DNA from 4 places in the Lactobacillus sp. XV31L genome. Region 3 is predicted to be linked to each of the others. Evidence: predicted binding sites of a transcription regulator. Region 3 holds the regulator's gene; each other region holds the start of a gene.
What was found. The regulator HrcA, encoded in region 3, represses chaperone genes, less so after heat shock. The targets are predictions, from matches to a motif close to TTAGCACTCNNNNNNNNNGAGTGCTAA.
Positions count from the first base shown of each region.

Region 1: groES (co-chaperone GroES) is a predicted target of HrcA. The motif match lies at 1,921-1,947, and genes of this name have one in related genera.
Region 2: clpP (ATP-dependent Clp endopeptidase proteolytic subunit ClpP) is a predicted target of HrcA. The motif match lies at 1,704-1,730, and genes of this name have one in related genera.
Region 4: AC2JF7_RS00970 (ATP-dependent Clp protease ATP-binding subunit) is a predicted target of HrcA. The motif match lies at 2,509-2,535, and genes of this name have one in related genera.

Region 1 is NZ_JBWXGC010000009.1:13,767-17,600, forward strand. It holds gene groL (chaperonin GroEL) at 1-1,578, opposite strand, end outside; gene groES (co-chaperone GroES) at 1,595-1,879, opposite strand; gene AC2JF7_RS06865 (redox-sensing transcriptional repressor Rex) at 2,065-2,700, opposite strand; gene AC2JF7_RS06870 (ABC-F family ATP-binding cassette domain-containing protein) at 2,966-3,834, shown strand, end outside.
Region 2 is NZ_JBWXGC010000005.1:1,252-5,085, reverse strand. It holds gene AC2JF7_RS04310 (SH3-like domain-containing protein) at 1-1,590, opposite strand, end outside; gene clpP (ATP-dependent Clp endopeptidase proteolytic subunit ClpP) at 1,763-2,347, shown strand; gene AC2JF7_RS04300 (hypothetical protein) at 2,457-2,606, shown strand; gene AC2JF7_RS04295 (ATP-binding cassette domain-containing protein) at 2,979-3,834, opposite strand, start outside.
Region 3 is NZ_JBWXGC010000002.1:9,155-12,988, reverse strand. It holds gene ribF (riboflavin biosynthesis protein RibF) at 1-743, shown strand, start outside; gene hrcA (heat-inducible transcriptional repressor HrcA) at 883-1,932, shown strand; gene grpE (nucleotide exchange factor GrpE) at 1,945-2,538, shown strand; gene dnaK (molecular chaperone DnaK) at 2,557-3,834, shown strand, end outside.
Region 4 is NZ_JBWXGC010000001.1:208,215-212,048, forward strand. It holds gene AC2JF7_RS00965 (branched-chain amino acid aminotransferase) at 1-149, opposite strand, end outside; gene AC2JF7_RS00970 (ATP-dependent Clp protease ATP-binding subunit) at 418-2,472, opposite strand; gene AC2JF7_RS00975 (AAA family ATPase) at 2,688-3,834, opposite strand, start outside.

The sequences.
Region 1 (3,834 bases), on a different contig from region 3:
CTTGTCTTCAGGAATTTCAGCAACAACTGCTTCAGTTGTCAACAAGAGGGCAGCAATTGAGGCAGCATTTTGCAAAGCAGTCCGCGTAACCTTGGTCGGGTCGATAATACCAGCCTTAACCATGTTCTCCCACTTGCCGTTAGCTGCGTTGTAGCCGACTTCGTTGTCTTGGCCTTCCAGCTTGTTCAAGATAACTGAGCCATCTTCACCAGCATTTTCAGCAATTTGGCGAACTGGAGCAGTCAAGGCATGGAGAACAATGTTGATACCTGTTTGTTCATCGCTATTGTCACCTTTGAGGTTCTTAACAACGTCCATTACATTGATCAAAGCAGTACCACCACCGGCAACATAGCCTTCATCAACGGCAGCCCGAGTTGAATTCAAAGCGTCTTCAATCCGGTAACGGCGTTCCTTAAGTTCAGTTTCAGTAGCGGCACCAACGTGGATAACTGCTACGCCACCAGTTAACTTGGCCAGGCGTTCTTGCAGCTTCTTCTTGTCAAAGTCTGAAGTGGTTTCTTCAATCTGCTTTCTGATTGAATCTTCACGATCTTTGATTGCTTCATCAGAACCAGCACCATCAACAATAGTTGTGGAGTCCTTGGTAATGGTGATACGACGTGCTTGACCTAATTGATCAATCTTGGTGTCCTTAAGTTCAAGACCTAAGTCTTCCGTAATAACTGTACCACCAGTCAAAGCAGCAATATCTTGCAATTGTTCCTTGCGCCGGTCGCCAAAGCCTGGAGCCTTAACAGCAACAACGTTAAAGGTTCCACGGATCTTGTTCAATACCAGAGTTGGCAGAGCTTCGCCCGAAACATCGTCAGCAATAATAAGTAATGACTTGCCTTGTTGAACAATTTCTTGCAAGAGTGGCAAAATGTCTTGAATGTTGGAAATCTTCTTGTCAGTGATTAAAACGTAAGGATTATCCAAGTCTGCTTCCATTTTGTCGTTGTCAGTTACCATGTATTGTGACAGGTAACCGCGATCAAACTGCATCCCTTCAACTACAGACAGTTCAGTTTCGATTCCACGGGAATCTTCAATTGTAATCACACCGTCGTTGCCCACCTTCTCCATTGCGTCAGCAATCAAGTCGCCAACTTCTTTGGAAGCTGAAGAAACAGAAGCAACTTGGGCAATTTGATCCTTGGATGAAACCGTGTGGCTAATCTTGTGCAATTCATCCGTCACGGCTTTAGTGGCCTTCTCAATTCCGCGGCGAACGCCCACTGGGTTGGCACCGGCAGTAACATTCTTCATGCCTTCACGGATAATTGCTTGGGTTAATACAACTGCAGTCGTAGTCCCGTCACCGGCAATATCATTGGTCTTTTGTGCAGCTTCGGCAACCAACTTGGCGCCCATGTTCTCGTAGTGGTCCTTAAGTTCAATTGCCTTAGCAATAGTCACACCATCGTTAGTGATGTCTGGATTGCCGTAAGATTGCTCCAAAACAACGTTTCTGCCCTTAGGACCAATTGTGGCCTTAACAGTGTCAGCTAACTTATCAACACCCTTTAATAAAGAACGTCTTGCTTTCTCTGAAAATTTAATATCTTTTGCCATTTTATCTGCTCCCTAATTACTTAACGATTGCTAGAATGTCTTTTTCATGAAGGACTAAGTACTTCTCACCATCATACTTAACGTCAGTGCCAGAGTACTTATCGTAAAGAACAACGTCACCCTTCTTCACAGTCATTGGGATCTTGTTGCCATTTTCAGCATAAGTTCCTTCACCAACAGCGATAATTTCGCCCTCGGTTGGTTTTTGTTTAGCATTAGAAGCAAGGACGATTCCGCCTACGGTCTTTTCTTCTTCATCTTTAACTTTAACGATCACGCGATCACCTATTGGTTGTAACACGTTTGTCCCTCCTAATTATTGAAATATTTTTTTGTCAACTGTTAGCACTCATATTTGCCAAGTGCTAACTTACAATTAAGATAATAACCCCTTTGCGCTAAAAATGCAAGAAAAAATTAGCACTTTTTTAGTTAAAGTGCTAATTTGCTTTTTTCTTAATATTGGCGGTTTTTTAAAAGGTCTTGCTATTTGCTTTTGTCACTGTCAAGAAAGTAGATCAGAGTTTGGAGCTCGGTGGCCAGGTCAACATTTTGAATCCGCACGCCAGTCGGCGCTGAAAGTCTAATCGGCGTGAAGTTCATAATTCCCCTAATGCCAGACTCAATCATTTCATCAGCAGTGCTCTGGGCAGTGTCAGCCGGGACGGTGAGGATGGCAATTGAAATCTGTTGGTCACTCAGCTGGGTCTTGAGCTCGCTCATCTCATAAACGGGAACGCCGCTCAGAATTTTACCCGTAATTTTAGGATCTATATCAAAAGCACAGGAAATGCGAATATTGTTGCTACGCTTAAAATTGTAGTTAAGCAGGGCATGACCTAAGTTGCCCACACCTACCAGAGCCACATTGGTCAAAGTATCCTGGTTCAGAATCTTTTTAAAAAAGGAAAGCAAACTCTTTACATCATAACCATACCCACGCTTGCCTAAAGCACCAAAGTATGAGAAGTCGCGCCGAATCGAAGCACTATCAACCTGAACTGCCTCTGATAATTCAGTTGAAGAAACTTTTTCTTTGCCCGCTTCATTCAAGATGATCAGATAACGGTAATAAAGTGGTAACCGTTTGGCCGTTGCCGTGGGTATTTTTATTTTTTCCATTTTTTAAAGAGCCTCCAAATTTGTTCTTGTGATTTGTTCATCAATCAGTATTATTCTACCTACATTTTAGCAAGATATGCAAATATTTTTTTCACAATCTATCAAATTTTATCATAATGTTATGGTCTTGTATAATTGACTTTATTATTGTAACCCAGTAAGGATGCCTGACTTAATATAGGAAAACAACAAACCAGCGAGCAGGCTGGGAATCTATTCCAGCTTTTCCCTTTCGTATGCTAAAATGGTCACTAGGTGAAAAAATATGATAATTGCACAAGGACACGACTTAGAAAAACAATTTGGGGCTAACACACTCTTTAGTCACGTCAATTTTTCAATTGCAGCAAACGCACGCATTGGATTAGTAGGACCAAACGGGGTAGGCAAGACTACCCTGCTCAAAATTATGACTGGCGAAGAAGAGGCCACGCACGGAGAATTTACTGTTAACAAGGATACCGCTGTTGGCTACATTGCCCAGGAAAATGGCTTAAACGAAGAGAACAGTATTTGGGATGAAATGGAGAGTGTTTTTGCTCCTATCATCAACATGGGGAAAAAGCTGGCCCAGATGCAGCAGTCAATTGCAGACCATCCCGAAGACCGGGCCTTGCTCAAGCAATACGACCAAATGCAGTTCAGCTTCGAAGAAGAAGGCGGTTATACTTATCAGGCTGATATCAAGAGTATTTTGAATGGCTTTAACTTTCCTTCAAGCACGTGGACCAAGATTATTGGCAGCCTTTCAGGCGGTGAAAAAACTCGCCTGGCCTTTGTCAAACTCTTATTGCGCAAGCCACCCCTGCTCTTGCTTGATGAACCAACCAACTACTTGGACATGGACACGCTGGACTGGCTAGAAAACTTCCTTAAAAGTTATACAGGTGCCATCTTGGTAGTATCACACGACCAGTACTTTTTGGACCACCTGGCCACGCAGATTTTCGAATTGCAGTTTGGTCACTTGACTGCCTTTAAGGGCAACTACTCTGACTACGTAAAAGAGCGCGAATTGCGCGACCGCCAACAGGAAGAAGCCTTCGAAAAGCAGCAAGAAAAAATTAAAAAAGATGAAGAATTCATCCAGAAAAATATCGTCCGGGCCACAACAACTAAACGGGCCCAAAGTCG
Region 2 (3,834 bases), on a different contig from region 3:
CTTGAAGATCAGATCGTTAAAGGCCAAGTAGTAGTTCTTATTCTTAGTGTCGTAGGTAAAGCCTTGAACAGGTGAATTATTATTAACAAAATTGCCATCAGTCTTACCGACTAATTTTGGATACCAGTTATCACCAGTACGAGTCAGCTGCCAGTATTCATAGCAGTTATTGTCGGTGTCATGGTAAACCATGTACATTTCCTTGTCAGAAACAATCACGCCGTTTTGGAAGTAGCGTGGATTGCTTTCATCACCAATCCAAGTCTTAAATGTCCAAATCTTGTTAATCTGCAAGTCACTCTTGCGGATCTGCACTAATTCCATTGAATCAGTGGTTTGCTTTAACGTATTGTCATTGTTAAGAACGTAAACGTACTTGTCACTGGCACCCATCGCTTGGCCGTGACCAATTGGAATGTATGGGCTAACCTTAATGTTCTTGGCAAAGTTGTTAAAGTCTTTTTGTGACATGTCAAGCATCAATTGAGCATTATAAGGACTAGTAATCTTGTTCATGTCGTAACCAACAATATGACCAGAGGTCAGGTTGGTGTGGCTGAGTAAGCTCGTGTAAGCCCAGTTATTCGATACTGTCACGCCTTCGGGAATGTGGCCAACCCGGTTAATGTTATCATCGGTTGGATCCTTCACACTGAGCAAGACAGGTTGATACAGTCTTGTCTTCAAGGTTAAGTTGCCACTAGTTAATGTGTGCTTCTCTGTTTCCGGTGTGTATTCAGTTGGACTAATATAGTTAATTGAAGAACCGTAGTGGGTCTTCCAAGCTTGGTGGTCGTTAGTACCAGGACGAGCTGAAATTGAATTAGTTGCATTCACGTCAGCAATACCTTCCTTGGTACTCTTTCTCACTGTCACCTTAACCACTGCCTTGGCCTTGCCATAAGTATATTTAACCTTATAGGTCTTAGGTTTTGAACAGTCAATATTTTCTTTGGAAACCTTAATTTGAGCGTCTTGGCTGTCGATCACCGTTCCCATGTAGTTAGTTACGTATGAAATGGCATCGCGGGTAGTGAATGTGTAGTTATCATTGCGTACCAGAGAAACCGTTTTGGGTACGGCAATTTGATTCCGGGCAAAGAACTTTTCGTTAACATAACCAACTTCGCGGCCGTTAACGTAAATACGCCAATAACGTTGCTTCTTGGTCTCAATCAGTTGGTCTGACTGAATGTGACTGTATTGAAAGTTGATACCGTCAGCCACCTTTTTGTGAACCTTACCATTAGTGACGGACTTCCAAACCTTGTAGTTCTTGTTACCAGCAACCTTGGTCATCATCGCATAGCCAGTGACCACCTGCTTAGGTTTCTTTTTCTTTAGCTTTTGCTGGTCACCAGCATCCTGCTGCTCGCCATTATCGGTTGCAACAGTACTAGAATCATTAGAGTTATTCGTATCAGCATTGTTATTATCATTTACTGGTTGATTTGAATCCTCCTTGTTTTGACTCTGGGGCTGGGTGCCGTCTGAATCTGCCGCAACTGGAGTAGCTGACAGTTTGGCTGTGATTAACAAGCCACCCATCAGCGTAATCGCAATCGTTGCAATTTTCTTAAAAAGCTTCAAAACATTTCCTCCAAAATTAAAAATCTATATTGATATTATATAATAAGAACATTGTAACAAAGAATACAAAATCAATACACTTTCATTGACAGCCTTTGGTGTAAGTGATTTAATTAGCACTGTACTTAACTGAGTGCTAATAATTTTGAACATAAATCTAGGAGGTAGAAATATGCTTGTACCTACAGTTATTGAACAAACTGCCCGTGGCGAACGTGCTTACGATATATACTCTCGGTTGTTGAAAGACCGGATCATCATGCTTAGTGGTGAGATCAACGATGACATGGCCAACTCCATCATTGCACAATTATTGTTCCTTGATGCCCAGGATAATACCAAGGACATCTCCCTGTACATTAATTCACCTGGTGGTGTAATCACTTCTGGTCTAGCAATCATGGACACTATGAACTTTATCAAGTCAGACGTTTCCACAATTGCAATCGGCATGGCTGCTTCTATGGCTTCCATTCTCTTGACGACCGGGGCCAAGGGCAAACGTTTTGCCTTGCCAAACTCCACTGTTCTCATTCACCAGCCGCTGGGTGGTGCACAAGGGCAACAGACCGATATTCAAATTGCTGCCAACGAAATCTTGAAGAGTCGCGAAAAGATTAATAAGATTTTGCATGAGACAACCGGTCAGCCGCTTGAAAAGATCCAAAAGGACACCGAGCGTGACAACTACATGACTGCCCAAGAAGCTAAAGATTACGGCTTAATTGACGAAATTATGGTTAACCAGAAAAAATAGTTAAATAGTAGTTAATAGATGAAAAAAATCCCCAAGCTGGGATTTTTTGTTTTATATATTATTCAATCATGATATACTTTTAAATCATGTAACTAGACGGGAGACAGCAATGGCTAAACGCAAAAAAATATTGTTTTATCTAGGCTTAATCATGGTTTGCTTAAACAGCTTTGTTTTAACTGGCTTTTTATCTATAGTGGCTACTACGCTTGGCATAGCACTAATTTTATACGGCGCCGAAGCAGTAGACTTTATTTAAGACATGATTACTGGCTAATCTTAAAATATAAGCAAGCTCCAACAGATATGAACTCCAAAGTTGAGACTAATTCAGGGTTTTATTGTTCGACCACCAACCTATAAATGGTGCATAGGCAAAGAACAGGATCTTGAGCATTCTGGCCGGCCGGTGGTATAATTTAAGTAATCTCAAGCCCAAGGAAAAATTTATACAAAAAAAGACGTTGTGTTCAACGTCTTTTTTTGTCGGTCTGGATAATAGTTTCCCTCAGACTCTTTCTACTTTATATATTATATTATTTTTACTCTAGTTTACTAAATGTAAATTACAACATTTTAACAACTCGTCTACCTCATTGGAAGTCTTTATTTCCAAAGTATCCTTGATTATTTATGCTTTAATCAATTGATTAAAATCTAGTACTTGATCAAACTTTTGCAATTCACTTCGATCTAATGTATGTGAAACGACAATCAGTGTCCCTTGCGTTTCATTAAACCAATTATTTAGCATTTGCCAAAAGACTGCACTGGTCTTTTTATCTAAATTAGCAGTCGGCTCATCAAAAATTAGTTTACTCTTACCTGACATCAATCCGCGCAAGAGTAAAACTCGTCTAATTTCACCACTTGAAAGCGTAGTTGAATCAGTTGCCTGCAAAATTTTCGAACTAAGTAACTGTTCACAATATTGCAGTTCTTCTTCAGTTGGCATTCGACCCAAAAAAATATTATTGATCACAGTGTCATTGAATAAATTATTATTAGCCTCAACAAAGCCAAGGTCAGTAAAAGTATTTTTCGTGGCATCGTTGCCTAGAACGTCGTCATCATACAAAATTTCACCTTGAGCAAACTTCTGTAAACCAGTCAGAACCTTTAAAAATACACTTTTGCCAATCCCACTTGAACCTAGAATGGCATAACTTCTTCCTTTTTTAAAAGTCATGTCTTGATAAGTTACCAATTTTTTATCTAGATTAGTTGTTACATTTTTGGTTGCAATTGTATGATTGAAATCAATTGGTTCACGTGGCGCCGAAGCTTGCTCAACTGCCTGAGCTATATCATCACGAATTGACTTGGTACTATTAATTTGTGATGTATTGCGTGATAAAGATAAAATTGGTGAACTTAATTGTTCAACTAATCCCATCAATGTAATAGCTGTTCCCATAGTCATTTGCTTTTGACTGATTAAAACCATTGCAACTGCCAAAACTGCAAAGCTAGATAAATATGAAATG
Region 3 (3,834 bases):
ACCAAAAGGCTGATGTTTCTTATATTGATAGCCTGGACGAAAAGGCTTATAAGATGCGCAAGCTGGGTGTTGATTATCTGCTGGTAATGCACTTTAATGACTCCTTCAGCAAGTTGTCCGCCCAAGAATTTGTTGATGAAATTATCATTAAGCTTCATGCAGATACGGTGGTGGCGGGCTTTGATTATACTTACGGGCCTAAAGATATTGCCAACATGCAAAATTTCCCCCACTTTGCCCGTGGACGCTTTAAGATTATTGATGTGCCCAAGCAGTCCTATGATGGCCAAAAAATTGGATCAACTGAGATTAAAAAGGCGATTAGAAGCGGCAATATGCCGCTGGCAAGCAAGTTGCTGGGAGCGGCCTATGTCATGTCAGGGACTGTGGGCCATGGCTTGCGCAATGGCCACAAGTTGGGCTATCCAACTGCCAATTTAGTCTGGCAGGACAACAAGGTTGTTCCCAAGTTAGGAGTTTATGCTACAAAAACTAAGATCAAGGGCAAGTGGTATGATTCAATGACTAGCGTCGGCTACAACGTAACCATTCACAAAGGTCAAAAAATCTATATTGAATCAAATCTTTTTGGCTTTAATGAAGAGGCTTATGATCAAAATATGGTTATCAAGTGGTACCAGTACACGCGTGGAGAGATCAAGTTTGCTAACTTGGATGAGTTGAAGAAACAGATGAAGCAGGACGAAGCAGAGATTAAGGCTTATTTTGCCCAGTTAGAATAAACTATTATGGTAGCAAGACCCAGAAGAGCAATTTTGTTTTAAAAAAGTTAGCACTCAACTTGACATTCTGCTAAATACTAGTATCATAATAATTGTTAGCACCTGATAAGCATGAGTGCTAAAAGTGAGGGCGATATTTATGTTGACCGAACGTCAAGAATTAATTTTGAAAACAATTATTAACGATTTTACGCAAACACATGATCCAGTTGGATCAAAGACTGTGATGAAGCAACTGCCGATCAAGGTTTCAAGTGCAACTATTCGTAATGAAATGGCTGTTCTGGAAGATGAGGGCTTAATCGAAAAGACACACCTGTCCAGTGGGCGGGTGCCATCAACTGATGGCTACCGCTACTATCTGGACAACCTAGTTGAACCCTTACAAATTCCGTCTTCCGTATACCAAAGGATTGTGGACCAGCTTGACCAACCATTTCACCAAGTGAATGAAATTGTGCAAGAGGCAGCTAAGATTTTGTCTGATTTGACTAACTATACGGCCTTTGCGGAGGGACCAGAAAGTAGTGACATAACTATTACTGGTTTTCGCATTGTTCCTCTGTTTAGTCGGCAAATCATGGCAATATTGGTGACAAGCGACGGCAATGTGCATAATCAAGTATACAGTCTCCCATACAATGTCCATGGTGATGAAATTGAAAAGGCTGTACGCATGATCAATGATGAGCTGGTGGGCAAGACGCTTAACGAAGTTACACCTGCTCTTCTTAATCGCGGCCTGGGCAAGAGGCTCAGCAGCGAACATGCTGATGAATTGCTAGACTTGGTTGAAGATGTAATTAATGATGCAGCTAGCGAGCAAATGTATGTTGATGGCCAGATTAACTTGTTGAATAGTGCAACACTAAGCGATGTTGCCAACTTGCGATCGCTTTATGAACTGATTGACCACAATGATTTGATTTCAAGTTTGGTTGATCAACGAAATACTAGCAGTGTCGACCGACAGCCAATCCGCGTTAGCCTAGGCTCGGAATTATCCAACGACTTGTTAAAAGATTATAGTTTGCTTACGGCAGAGTACAGCGTTGGCTCACATGGTAAGGGCGTAATTGCTTTGCTTGGCCCAAATAACATGCCGTATTCGCAAGTAATTGGTCTTCTGGAATATTTCAGAAACGAATTGGCCAAGAAGCTGCTCGAATATTACGGTCGATTTAAATAAAGGAGGTTAGCCGTGAGTAAGGAAAAGTTTCCGAGCGAAAAAGAAATGAAGAAAGATCAGGGGCACCAATCAGAAGTCTCACCTAAAAAGTCAGAGACAGATAAGGCCAAGCCTGATAAGACTAAGCAAGAAAAATCACCCCAGGAAAAAATGGCGGCTAAATTAGCGCAAGCTGAGGCGCACAGCAAGGACTTAGAAGATAAGTTCTTGCGCAGTCAGGCAGAGATGCAAAATATGCAAAACCGTTACAATAATGAACGGGCCCAGCTCATTAAATATGAGTCGCAATCTTTGGCTAAGGATGTCTTACCTGCAATGGATAACTTGGAACGAGCCTTGTCTACTAAGGTAGAGGACAAGGCTGCAGAGCAACTCAAAAAAGGTGTTCAAATGACTTTGGATGCACTAGTTAAGGCCATGAAAGACCATGGAATTAACGAAATTGCGGCAAAGGGCGCCAAGTTTGATCCGACATTGCACCAGGCTGTTCAAACAGTTGAGGCAGAAAATGATGATCAAAAGGACCATGTTGTCCAAGTTTTACAAAAAGGATACTTGTACAAAGATCGAACATTAAGACCAGCAATGGTTGTTGTTGCACAATAAGTGAAAGGAAGTTTATCAATGTCAAAAGTTATCGGTATTGACCTAGGAACAACCAACTCAGCAGTTGCAGTTCTTGAAGGCAAGGAACCAAAAATCATTACTAACCCAGAAGGTAATCGGACTACACCATCTGTAGTTGCTTTTAAAGATGGCGAAATTCAGGTTGGTGAAGTTGCCAAGCGGCAAGCAATCACCAATCCGAACACGATCTCATCGATTAAGCGTCACATGGGTGAAGCTGACTATAAGGTTAAGATTGGCGACAAGGCTTATACGCCTCAAGAAATTTCCGCAATGATTTTACAATACATTAAGAAGTTTTCGGAAGATTATCTTGGTGAAAAGGTAACTGAGGCTGTTATCACGGTGCCAGCTTACTTTAACGATGCCCAACGGCAAGCGACTAAGGATGCAGGCAAGATTGCCGGTCTTGAGGTAAAACGAATTATCAATGAGCCAACCGCTTCTTCTTTGGCATACGGCCTTGACAAGGAAGCTGAAGATGAAAAAGTTTTGGTTTACGACCTTGGTGGTGGTACCTTCGATGTCTCTGTTTTGCAATTAGGCGATGGCGTCTTCCAAGTGCTATCTACTAATGGTGACACTAATCTTGGTGGGGACGACTTTGACAACAAGATTATCGACTGGTTAATCAAGAACTTCAAAGATGAAAATGGGGTAGATCTGGCCAAAGACAAGATGGCTCTGCAAAGACTTAAGGATGCCGCTGAAAAGGCTAAGAAGGACCTGTCTGGCGTTTCTTCAACCCACATTTCGCTGCCGTTTATTTCTGCTGGTGAAGCTGGTCCTTTGCACCTTGAAGCTGACCTAACCCGGGCCAAGTTTGATGAGTTAACTGCTGACTTAGTTGACCGGACCAAGATTCCATTTGACAACGCATTAAAAGATGCTGACCTCACCGTTAATGATATTGACAAGGTGATCCTAAATGGTGGTTCAACGCGAATTCCAGCAGTTCAAGATGCTGTTAAGAAGTGGGCTGGCAAAGAGCCCGACCACTCAATCAATCCTGATGAAGCTGTGGCCCTTGGTGCTGCTATCCAGGGTGGAGTTATCTCTGGGGATGTGAAAGACGTTGTCTTGCTTGATGTTACGCCGCTTTCCCTTGGTATTGAAACTATGGGTGGAGTCTTCACTAAGTTAATTGAGAAGAACACAACTATTCCAACTTCTAAGAGTCAAATTTTCTCCACTGCAGCTGACAATCAGCCAGCCGTTGACGTACACGTTCTGCAGGGTGAACGTCCAATGGCAGCAGACGACAAGACCTTGGGC
Region 4 (3,834 bases), on a different contig from region 3:
GCACCCTCAGACAAGGTAATAGTCGAGTCCTCAACCAACTTGCCCTTCTGCCATTTACCATCTTTAAATTTAGCTTCATAACGATAGGGCAAGTCGCGATATTCAAAGCCTAAGTTAGACCAATCAAGTTCTTCTACTTTTTGTTTCACTGCAGGTAACCTCTAATTTCCAGCAATTCTTTATGAATGCTTTTAATATTTATTTAATACTAGCTAATTTAGCTTATATGATTAGATATGTCAACAGCTATACCAGCAAAATTGGTCAGGACTGTTAGTTTCACATGAAACAAAAAATCACCACCTTTTTCACGTGGAACAGTCTCTCCCTACCTGCTTTTTCCTAGCACAAAAGAGCCACTCCACAGCGGAGTGACTCTTTTCATTTATAGCTATTATTGTTTGTCAGGTTTGATTTTTAATTAATATCCAAGATGGCAGTACCGTTTAAGTATACATGCTGGCCATCTGCCGTGAACTTAATTGACTTAGTAGCTGGCTTCTTCATCAACAATTTGGCAATTGGCGTCTCAAGGTCTTGTTCAACTACCCGGCGCAGTGGCCGCGCACCAAACTCCTTGTCATACCCCTTGTCAGCCAAGTAAGCCTTAGCTTCTGGTGATACTTCGACTTTAACTTCTTTTTTGGCCAGTACGCGCTCCATCTTCTTCAAGTATAGGTCAATAATCTTACCCATATCAGCCTTGGACAGCGAATTAAATGGAACAATTGCATCCAACCGATTCAAAAATTCAGGTCTAAAGTAAGCTTCAAGTGCATTGACCAGTTTATCATGGTCCACTATGCCCTCTTTGAGGAGCTTATCAGAATATCCTGCATTCGAGGTCATGATTAAAATAGTGTCCTTGAATGAGACGGTCCTTCCTTGTGCATCGGTCAGTCGACCATCATCCATGATCTGAAGCAGGGCATTGAAAACTTGTGGGTTGGCTTTCTCAATTTCGTCAAATAAAATCAAGCTATACGGTTGGTGGCGCACCTTTTCAGTTAACTGTCCACCTTCACCATATCCAACATAGCCAGGAGCCGAACCTATCAACTTGTTGACTGCCATCTGGTCTTGGTATTCGGACATATCAAGCCGGATCAAGTGATTTTCACCGCCAAATAGCTGAATCGCTAATTGCTTGGCAAGTTCTGTCTTACCCACACCGGTTGGACCAGTCAACAAGAAGGTCCCAGTTGGCCGGTCGTTGTCCTTGAAGACTTGCTTGCGCGCAATTGCATCAGTAATAACATCAACTGCGTTATTCTGGTCAATAACCGCCTTCTTTAGTTTAGCGGCTAAGTCTTGATTCTTTTGTCCAGCACTTGCGTGCAGTTCACTCATTGGAATCTTCGTCTTGGCTTCAATCAAAGCATAGATGTCTTGATCGGTAACTCGCGGAGTTGCTGCATCATCAGCATGGTCAACCTTGTCCTGCAGATTTTCAATTTGCTTTTTCAGTTCGTTGGCCTTGCTATAGTCTTCCTGCTTAACCGCATCCTTTTTCTCTTCTTCAAGTTTCTTAATCCGCTTGTTTAAACTAACCACATCTCTTGGTACAGTATCAAGTCCCTTCTTGGCACCAGCCTCATCCATCAAGTCAATGGCCTTGTCTGGTAAATAGCGACCTTGAATGTAGCGCTGAGACAATTCAACCGCCAGGCGTAAAGCGTCGTCACTATATTTAACATGGTGGTAGTCTTCATACTTATTCTTCAAGCCTTTTAGAATCTGAACTGTAACCGCAGCAGAGGGCTCTGGAACTTGCACTGGCTGGAACCGGCGTGCTAAGGCTGAATCATTTTCGATTTTGCGGTATTCACCAGTAGTTGTTGCACCAATGAGGTTTAAGTTGCCATTAGCTAGTGCTGGTTTCAAAATATTGGCAGCATCGCCATTATTATTTTCAGAATCAGTTGAGCCCGCACCAACTATGTTGTGGAGTTCATCAATAAACAAAATAATGTTGGGATCCTTCTTGGCTTTGTCAATCACGCCCTTTAAGCGCTCTTCAAAGCTGCCCCGTAAGCTAGAACCAGCGACCATATCATTAATGTTAACCGCAATGATGTGCTTGTCCTTCATTTTATCCGGCACATCACCTTGCGCTATTTTTTGGGCCAAGCCTTCAACAATTGCCGTCTTCCCAACGCCTGCCGAACCAACTAGAACCGGATTGTTCTTTTTACGTCTGCTCAGAATCTCAATGACTTCTTGAATTTGTTCATCGCGCCCAATTACCGGATCGTACTTGTTCTTCTTGGCTTGCTCAACTAAATCTACGCCAATGGGTTTTTCTTTTGGCGCTTGCTCTGGTACTTGAGCGCCTGGGCGAAACTGTGGTGCAGGATTCATGTTACTTGCATAGTGAATTGGGATCGCCCCCTCATGCTCACTAGAATTACTAAAGAAAGTATCATTTAGTTCCTTAAATAGATTATCAAAATCATTGTCAAAATATGCCATATACAACACCCCTTATTATAGGCTATTAATTTGCAATTAGCACTCGATGGCTTTGAGTGCTAATTGCTTACACTTAATATTATAGCAGGTTATCCACAGAGGGCAATAATTTTGCTTCGATTTTTCCACATTTTTTGATACCTCGATAGTCTCTGTTGACCAACTAAAAAAGCCTTGCTTTACAGGCTCTATGCCTTAATCAAGACTTTTCTTCTTTATTTTTGAAATGATTTAACATGTTCACTCAAGTATTTGGCAGTCAGTCCGCTACCTTTTTCCACAATATCCACAGGACTTCCAGCAGCAACGACTTGGCCACCATGTTCTCCTCCCCGGGGACCCAGGTCAATCATATAGTCGCTGTTGGCCATAATATCTAAATCATGCGTGATCGTGATAATTGTCGCCTTCTGGTCAAGCAGCTTCTGTAAAACTTGTAAAAGCGTACGAACATCCTGAGGGTGAAGTCCCACCGTTGGTTCATCAAAAACAAATAGACTTCCTTTTTGCTGGCGATGGGTATGGCTAGTCAACTTGAGTCTTTGCGCCTCCCCACCCGACAGCGCTGGAGTTGACTCACCTAAATGTAAGTAACCTAGCCCCATATCCTGCAAAGTCGTGACAGTCTGGGTGATTTTAGGCTGATCCGAAAAAAGATGCTGCGTTAAAGCTTCATCAACTGAATAGTCCAGCACGTCTGCAATACTTAAGCCATGCCACTTAACGCGCAATACATCTTCATTATAGCGGCGTCCACCACAGACCGAACATGTTTCAACCATATCGGGAAGGTATTGGATATCAAGCGCAATTACCCCACTACCGCCACAAGCAGGACAGGCTCCCTCCTTATTATTATATGAAAAGTGCGTTGGTCGGTACTTTAATTTCTTTGCTAGGGGCTGCTGCGCAAATAGCTTGCGCAAGTTGTCCATAATGTCGGTGTAGGTCGCAACAGTTGAACGCTGGTTCTTGCCAACAGGAGAAGAATCGACGCTAACCACATTCTTAATCCCACTATTATTTAATCCTTTTACCCAGCTTGGACCCGGATATCCTTCTTTTTGCGCTTTGAGAGCTGGCAATAGCGAATCAAGAATTAAGCTGGTCTTACCAGCTCCTGAAAAGCCTGTAACCGAAGTTAAGCAGCCCAGTGGAATGCGGGCATGGATATTTTTAAGGTTAAAGTGCTTAGTGACAGTTAGCTCCACTTCTCCTCGCTGAAAGAGTTGGTCTTTAGATTTTTGCTTGCGCACATACAAAGGTGCATTGCCCTGTAAGTATGGGCCGATTAGTGAATGCTTATTTTTAATAACTTGAGCTGGTATTCCCTGGGAAATAATTTGCCCGCCTTGACTGCCA